2 regions of the Marinobacter antarcticus genome follow, and region 2 is predicted to be linked to the other one. Evidence: riboswitches for the same ligand, from Rfam matches in the RefSeq annotation. Region 2 holds a riboswitch; the other holds the start of a gene.
The links. A riboswitch is a leader RNA that binds a small molecule or an ion and turns the genes downstream of it on or off. The one in region 2 is predicted to bind thiamine pyrophosphate.
Positions count from the first base shown of each region.

Region 1: linked by a shared signal. The riboswitch ahead of BUA49_RS03315 (3-oxoacyl-ACP reductase) and the one ahead of thiB (thiamine ABC transporter substrate binding subunit) in region 2 are both predicted to bind thiamine pyrophosphate.

Region 1 is NZ_FRAQ01000001.1:695,281-699,490, forward strand. It holds gene BUA49_RS03310 (sodium:solute symporter family transporter) at 1-1,363, opposite strand, end outside; TPP riboswitch at 1,462-1,569, opposite strand; TPP riboswitch at 1,650-1,745, shown strand; gene BUA49_RS03315 (3-oxoacyl-ACP reductase) at 1,804-2,577, shown strand; gene BUA49_RS03320 (LLM class flavin-dependent oxidoreductase) at 2,577-3,887, shown strand; gene BUA49_RS03325 (SDR family NAD(P)-dependent oxidoreductase) at 4,031-4,210, shown strand, end outside.
Region 2 is NZ_FRAQ01000002.1:347,476-351,685, reverse strand. It holds gene BUA49_RS13000 (AAA family ATPase) at 1-949, opposite strand, end outside; gene BUA49_RS12995 (metallophosphoesterase family protein) at 946-2,079, opposite strand; TPP riboswitch at 2,208-2,305, shown strand; gene thiB (thiamine ABC transporter substrate binding subunit) at 2,373-3,377, shown strand; gene thiP (thiamine/thiamine pyrophosphate ABC transporter permease) at 3,399-4,210, shown strand, end outside.

The DNA.
Region 1 (4,210 bases), on a different contig from region 2:
GCAGCGACACTGCAATCGGCACCAGTGCTGCCAGCAGGAAAGATTCCAGTAAATACGTGGTGGGTGCGCCCGGTGCCGGGAATACTATAAGCCCGGCAACCAGGCCGGCGAAGGTGCTGAGTGCGGCGTTGTAGCTTTGGTAGCGGGCGTTGTAGAAGCCAAAAAAGACCGGGAATGCCGCTGCGCAGCACAACAGATCTGCCAGCAGGAACAAGTAAAGCACACTGTAGCCTTGCGCGGCGACGAACAGCACCGGCACCGACAGCAGCACGATCAGCCAGCGCGACAGCGACAGCAGGCTATGGTTACTCAGTTTTGGCAGTAACCGGCGCAGGTCTACCACCATAATGCTGGTCAGCCCGCTGATGGTAGAGTCGGCGCTGCTCATAATCAGGGCCAGCCCGAAGGGCAGCAGGCCGATGGCAAACCACAGCGGAACATCCGCCAACAGCACGCTGAACAGGGCTACCGAACCATCACCCGGCAAGTCCAGCCCCACAAAAGCCAGCCCGAACAGACCCATGATGAAAATAATGGGGAAGCTCAGCAGGCCGCTAATGATGAAGCCGTTGCGGATGACCTTGTTATCGCGGGCGGCGAAGATTCGCTGCCAGGTTCCCTGGTAAAACAGCCCGGTCAGCACCACCGCGATAAAGAACGTGAGGCCGGATTTCAGGCCGTTGATGTCCAGGGGATCAAGAAGGTGTGGTGCTTTTTCCTGCAAGCCTTGCAGCGCCGGGGTCAGACCACCTGTGGCTTGCCAGCCGAAGCCGATCAGCAGAATCAGAAAGGGCAGGATTACCAGCATCTGCACCCGGTCGGTAAAGATGGTCACCCGCAGCCCGCCGTACAGGGTGTAGAGCAGGGTAGCGGCCATCACAATACTGGCGGTAAGCCAGAGGGGCACCGGAGCCAGCAAGGCGACCATTTTTGCAATGGCGGTCAGGCCTGCGGTCAGGCTGATAAACAGATAGAAAACCATAATGACCAGCACGAAACCGTACATCACCCGGCCGTAGCGGCCGAGCACAAACTCGGTGAGGGTGTGGCCTTCGGGCATCAGTGTGCGAATGCGATTCCCCAGGGGGATCATAATCAGACGTGGCGCCAGTGCGCCCAGGGCGTAACCGGTAACAGCACCAATGCCGCCCCAGGTCGCGGCCTGCGCCGGGCCAAACAGAATCCAGGTGCCCAGAGTGGTGGCCAGTAGCGTCAGCAGAGTGGCGGAACTGCTCTGGCTGTTACGGGCGACCAGAAAGTCGTCCAGTTTGTCCTGTTTTCGGCGGGCGTATATCAGGCCAGGTATGGCAAACAGAGCGGCGAATAAAACCAGCCACACAAGTGCGGTAGAGGAGCTTAACATCGGGTGTCTTCCTTGCCCTGGAGGCGGATAACGCAATCGTCAAAAGTGGCTTACCACCGGGACAGTCGCGAAGGAAGAAAGACACACACAGGCGTGCGTAAAGCGGCGCTTTCCTTCCCTTCGCCGGCATTACCCGGATCAGGTTCGAAGGGTTACCGCATTGCATGCGGAATCTCAGCCGTTAACCGGCTCCCCCAGGATTGTAGACAGAGTAGGAAGTCTGCCAGTACTTGTCAATTGCAGGTATCTTGGCCTACATAACCGCACATCTGGTGTGTTATGGTTTTGATTCGACACGGGGTGTCCTGCTTGCAGGGCTGAGATAACACCCGTTGAACCTGATCCAGTTCACACTGGCGAAGGGATGTCAGCCGCAGGCGTCCGCCAGATACAGCGCCGCATCTGTCACTTCATGCCTTCGCCTCAGCTATGAGGTGTTTATGTACAAATCCGTCCGTCTTGATCAACAGCTGGTTTTAATAACCGGTGCTGCCCGCGGCTTGGGCGAACACTTGGTGCGCGCGTTTCTGCGCGAAGGCGCCAGCGTGGTGATCAACTACCGTAACAGCGCCGAAGCGGCGCACAGGCTGGCCAGCGAAGAACCTGTACGTGCGCTCGCGGTTCAGGCTGACGTCACCGATCGCGCGGCAGTGCAGGCGATGTTTGCCCAGGCACGACAGCATTTTGGAACGCCGGTGACCACGGTGATCAACAACGCCTTGCCGGACTTTTCATTCAACGGCGATGCCCGCCCAAATGCGGATCAGCTGACCTGGGAAAATCTGAACCAGCAGTTTGCCGGTGTGGTGGGCGGTGCGCTGAACACTACCCAGGCCGCACTGGATGGCATGCGTAAAGCCGGCTTTGGCCGCATTGTGAATGTGGGAACGAATCTGTTTCAGAACCCGGTGGTGCCTTATCACGATTACACCGCAGGCAAAGCGGCTTTGCTGTCGCTCACCCGCACTCTGTCGCAAGACCTGGGGCCAGATAATATCACCGTAAATATGGTCTCCGGTGGCCTGCTGCGCACCACCGACGCATCCGCCGCTACGCCTGAGGCGGTATTTGATTTTATCGCTGCCAGCACGCCGTTGCGGAGGGTAACCACGCCTTCGGAGTTTGCCGATGCCACGCTGTTTTTTGCCTCGCCCTGGGCACGCTCGGTCACCGGGCAGAATCTGGTGGTGGACGGCGGTTTGGTGAAAAACTGATGGCAGCCTCACAGTCGGAACAGCGCATGATGCACATCAACCTGTTCCTGATGGGCTGCGGCCACCACCGGGCTGCCTGGCGCCATCCGCAATCGGCTGTGGAGCAGTTGGGCGATATCCGCTATTACGAGCGTCTGGCGCAAACCGCCGAACGCGGCAAGCTGGACGCAGTGTTCTTTGCCGATAGCAACTCGGCGGGTAATGTCTCCGACGGCAGCTGGTGGTATCTGGAGCCACTTACGGCCATAGCGGCCATGAGCAGAGCTACAGAAAACATCGGCTTCATCAGCACCGTTTCCAGCACGTTTTACACACCGTTCCACGCCGCCCGTCTGGTGGCCTCACTGGATCACATTTCCGGCGGGCGTATTGGCTGGAATGTGGTCACCTCGATGTTCGATGTGGAAGCACGCAACCACGGTTATGAAGCCATGCCGGGCCATGCCGAGCGCTATCGTCGCGCTGACGAATTTGTGCAGGCGGTGCTGGGATTGTGGGATTCCTGGGCCGATGACGCCCTGATGTTTGATCGCCAGGGCCACTATGCCGACCCGGCCAAAGTGCGGCCCATTAACCACAAGGGAGAGTTTTTTCGGGTGGATGGCCCGTTGAACGTTCCCCGGCCGGTGCAAGGGCATCCGGTGCTGTTTCAGGCAGGAGCCTCGGAGCAGGGCCGGGAGCTGGCGGCCAGATGCGCAGAGGCAATCTACGCTGTGGCTTACGACTTGCCGGCGGCTCAAAGCTACTACCGCGATATCAAGCGGCGGGTCAAAGCGGCCGGGCGTGATGTTACGGTGCCGATCATGCCTGGTTTGGTCACCTACGTGGCACCAACCGAAGCGGAGGCGTTGGCGAAGCAGCGTGAGCTGGACGAGTTGTTGCCCTCCGAAGCATCTTTGCGCCAGCTGGCCATGTTCATTGATCAGGACTGTTCTGGCTGGGATCTCGATGCGCCGGTGCCGCCCCTGCCGCCGCTGGAAGAGTTTAGCGGGCCGCAAGGGCGTTACAGCACCATATTGCGCATTATTGAAACCGAGCAACCCAGCCTGCGCCAGTTGCTGGGCCGGCTTGCAGCGGGTGGTGGCCACTGCAGCATAGTGGGTACACCGGGGCAGGTTGCCGACAAAATGGAGCACTGGTTTAACAACGACGGCGCCGACGGTTTCAATCTGATGCCGCCGTCTTTGCCCTCCGGTATTGAGGACTTTGTCGAGCAGGTGGTGCCGGAATTGCAGCGTCGCGGGGTGTTTCGTACCGAATACCAGGGCCATACCCTGCGAAGCCATCTTGGATTGGCGCGGCCTGAGTGAGCACCGGTGTAGTTGACACCTTCAGGTTGCTGTACTTGACTACCTAAAGCATTGCTGCGGTTTACGTTTCCTCCGCGGCCTCTGGTTGCTCCAGCGGCAACGGAACGTCTGCGTTAGGCAACTCACGATGAAAGGAGATAACCGTGAAAAGAGTAGAGGGTAAGGTAGCTGTAGTAACAGGCGGCGTATTAGGCATAGGCCGGGCAACTTCTCTGCTATTGGCACAAGAGGGAGCAAAGGTTGCCGTCGTGGATATCAAGGATGAAGAAGGCCAGGACGTTGTAGACGAGATTGCAGCTTTTGGCGGAACAGCAAAATTCTGG
Region 2 (4,210 bases):
GTTGTTTTTTGGCGCCCTGATAGCTCTGGTGGCGCTGTTCCAGCTGTTCGTTCTGGTTTCGCCAGTGGGCCTGGCTCTGTTGCAGCAAGGAGAGGTTTTGCTGCAGCTGCTTTAGAGAGTCCATACCGCGGTTCTGCTGTTCCTGCAGCGCCTCGACTTCCCGGTATTTTGCTTCCGCACGCTGCATGCTGCTCCGGGCCGCTTCCCAGGGCCGCTCCCGATTGGCCTGCTCGTGCTCAGCCGCCAGAGTGCCCAGGCGGTCTACCTGAACCTTATACTGGTCGACCCGCGCCTGCAGATCGGAGACGTTCTGTTGCAGCGTCTCCCGGGAGTTTACCAGCGCAAGATAGTCACCCCGTGGTTTTCCAGTGGCTGTCAGCAGCTCCTGCCTTTGCTGCTCCACTGCCTGGATAACGTCGTCCCCGCCGCTGCTGGCTACTTCACCGACCAGGTTATTCAAAGCGGATTTCAGGTGACCTCCGGCGTGCAGAACAGCCTTTTCGATGTTCTGCCCGGTGCCCTGCTCCACCCAGAGCAAGCCTGGGATACCCCAGTGTTCTTCTTTGCTGGCGCCCTTTTTGGGGAACTGATAGCCCAGCAATGCAGCAAGTTTCTCTTCAGCTTCTTCACCGCTGAACGCTGTGCTGTCTACCAGAAGATCACAGCGATGTCGCTTGAGAAAACGCTTGTCCAGTTGCCAGCGCTGTCCGTTGTGTTCAAACACGAGCTCAACCGTCGGGGCCGCAGAGGAATCTCCCCAGGGAGCCAGGTCTTCTGCGGATTTTGACCGGTAGCGCTCAAAAAACGCGGCACGAATGGCGCGAACCAGAGTGCTTTTACCGGATTCGTTGGGGCCGTGTATCAGGTTAATACCGGGCTGCAGATTATCCAGCTCCAGGCCTTGTCGGAACTGACGAAACTGCTCAACTCGCAGACGCTGAAGCTTCATTGGGCCACCTCCGCGTCCTTCGGCTTGAGCAGGCTGGCCAGAATGGCCAGCGCATCGCGCGCAACCTCTGCGTCACTGCCCTTATCCACTGCCTGTTGGCTCTCCCGCAGCTCCTGAACCACTTCTCCGAGATAACCATCCGCGAGCAGTGCGGAAATATCGTCGTCTGTGGGCTCAAGTTGCAGCCTGGTGCGGTCGCAGGTAACGGCGCGATAGCGTGCCTCTGCGATGGAGAGGGCTTCGGTCAGTTTCTGGTCACCCGCCAGTGTGAGAGTGCCCGCCAGTTTCAAATCCAGAACAGAGGCTTCAGGCAACTGGCTGATTCGATGCAACAACTCATCCAAATCAGAGGGTACCGACAAACTTTCCCGCCACTGGTGCCATTGATAACGCGCAGTTTCATGCCGGGTCACCTTCGGTGTTGCGCCCGGTTCTTTGATATCAACAATCAACACATAACCCGCGTCGTTATTACGGAAACGTTCCGGCTCCGGCGTGCCGCTGTACCAGGTGCGCGCGTTGATCTCCCGCACGCCGTGCCAGTCTCCCAGACCCAGGTAATCCAGCTTTGCGGTTTCTGTGCGGTCAGGGGCGATGGGATTTGTTGAATCTATGTCTTCAGGCAGCAAACCTTGCACGCTGCCGTGGGCCAGGCCTATGCGCAACAATTCCGGTGGCGTTTCCATATCGTCGAAGGGCTGGGTCAGGTCGCCATAGGTATGGCGCTGAGTCAGGGGTGCAGACAGCACAGCGATACCCTGCTCTGGCAATGGGGTAACACCGGACTCAAGCGCCAGATAGACGTTTTTCGGCACCGCGTCAAGCCGCTTTGCGCGCGTCCAGACACTTTCCGCGAGCGCCGCATCGTGGTTGCCGGGAAGCATCACCCAGGGGCCGTCAAAGCCGCGGGTGGCATTGAACACCCGCCGGATGGTGCGATCAGAGACCGTCTGGGCATCAAACACATCACCGGCCACCAGCACTGCATCACACTGATGCTCGGTCGCCAGCGCCGCCAGCCGTTCGATGGCCTCGTAGCGTGCTTCAACCAGCGCAGCACCGTCTTCGGTGTCAAACCGGCTGTAGGTCCGGCCCATCTGCCAGTCAGCTGTGTGTAGAAACTTTGGCACCTGCTTTCTCCTTGCTCTTTATAGTTGGCAACCGGCGGCTTATCGTTGGCAGCCAGAACAGCTCGTCGCACAATACAGGCTTGCGCTGCCGCCATAAAGAATTGCCACTTTGGGCATGGTACACTCAACGCAACTCAACGGGGTGCCGGGCAAATGCCGGGCTGAGACCATACCCGCGGAACCTGATCCGGATTATGCCGGCGAAGGGATTGAGCACTCACCGGCTTTGGTGGGGCCCGCGGCACGGTTGCCTTTTATGGTTACCCCTGATCTGCCGTGGAGGTTACAACATCATGCTCATTCGAGCGCTTACACTGTTCTTGCTCACCTTGGCCTCTGTGCCTGCAAATGCTCAGAAGGCATCCACACTCACGATTTATACCCACCCTTCTTTTGCTGCCGAATGGGGCCCTGGGCCGGCCGTTAAAAAAGCCTTTGAGCAGACCTGTAATTGCCAGATCAACTACGTGGTTCTGGACAGCGGCGGCGACATTCTTCAGCGCCTGCGCCTGGAAGGCGAAAGCACCCAGGCCGACCTGGTGCTTGGGCTGGACACTGGCACCATGGAAACAACGCGACAGACGGGTTTGCTCGCTAACCATGAAATCGATCTGTCAGCCGTGAAACTGCCCATCGACTGGCAGGACCCGGTGTTCGTGCCTTACGACTGGGGCTACTTCGCGTTTGTTTACGATACCGAACAACTGCCCGAGCCGCCGGCGAGCCTGGCGGAGCTTATCGCTGCGCCCGACGGTCTGAAGATTATCATCCAGGATCCCAGAACCAGCACGCCCGGCCTCGGCCTGTTGTTGTGGATGCGCCATGTATACGGCAACCAGGCTCCGGAGAAATGGCAGCAACTCAAGGGCAAAATCCTCACTACAACCAAAAGCTGGAGCGACGGCTATTTCTCGCTGTTCATGAATGGCGAGGCGCCCATGATTCTTTCCTACAGCACCTCCCCTGCGTACCACATGGCAGTGGACAAAACCGACCGTTACCAAGCTGCTGAATTCAAGGAAGGTCACTATCTGCAGGTTGAAGTGGCGGCTCTGGTAAAGTCATCCGACAAAAAAGAACTGGGCCGGGCGTTTCTCGACTTCATGCTCAGCGCCGATTTTCAGCGCCACATTCCGCTGAAAAACGTTATGTACCCCGCTACGGATCTGGGCGACGAGTTGCCAGAGGTGTTCGACAAACTGATTCAGCCTGCACAAGCGCTGTATTTTGACCCGAAGGCCGTCACCGAGAACCGGCGCGAATGGCTAAATGAGTGGCTGGATGCCATGACACGTTAATAAACGAGCGTGGATAATTTCATGAGTTACCAACGGCGCTCTGAACGGCGCTCGCAATGGCGCTCTCAATGGCACTCTCAATGCCATTCTGCACCTTTCAGCCACCCCGGGTGGCGGCTCTGGCCCGGGCTGGCTATAGCCAGTGCATTAATCGTGCTGGCAGTGGCGGGGCTGGGTGCGTTGATCTGGGAGGCTTCGCTACCAGATTTGAGCGAGCTCTGGCGTAACCGTTACCTGCGCACGGTGGTGACCTTTACCGTCTGGCAGGCATTTCTCTCTGTGGTACTCAGCTTGCTCGTGGCCGTCCCGATTGCCAGAATTCTGGCAAGGCAACCGGTATTTCCCGGCCGCGCTGTTTTGCTCCGTTTAATGGAGCTGAGCCTCGTGCTTCCCTCCATTGTGGCGGTATCCGGCCTGGTCAGTGTGTACGGGCGTCAGGGTTGGTTCACTGGCCTGGCCAACGACTGGCTGGGCGCCTCCTGGAACCTCTATGGTATCAACGGCATTGTGTTGGCTCACGTGTTTTTCAACGCGCCCCTGGCTGCACGGATTCTGTTACAAGCGATTGAGAGCGCACCGGCATCGCAGCGCCGGGTTGCCGCGCAATTAGGGCTTGGCCGCTGGTGGTATTGGCGTGCCGTGGAATGGCCGGCCGTGAAACCTGTCATGCCCGGCCTCGCGGCCCTGGTGTTCACCCTGTGTTTTACCAGTTTTGCCATTGTAATGACCCTTGGAGGCGGTCCGGCGGCCACGACCATTGAGGTTGCAATCTACCAGTCATTGCGCTTCGAATTTGATGCCGGCCAGGCCGCTCTTCTTGCCATGGTTCAGCT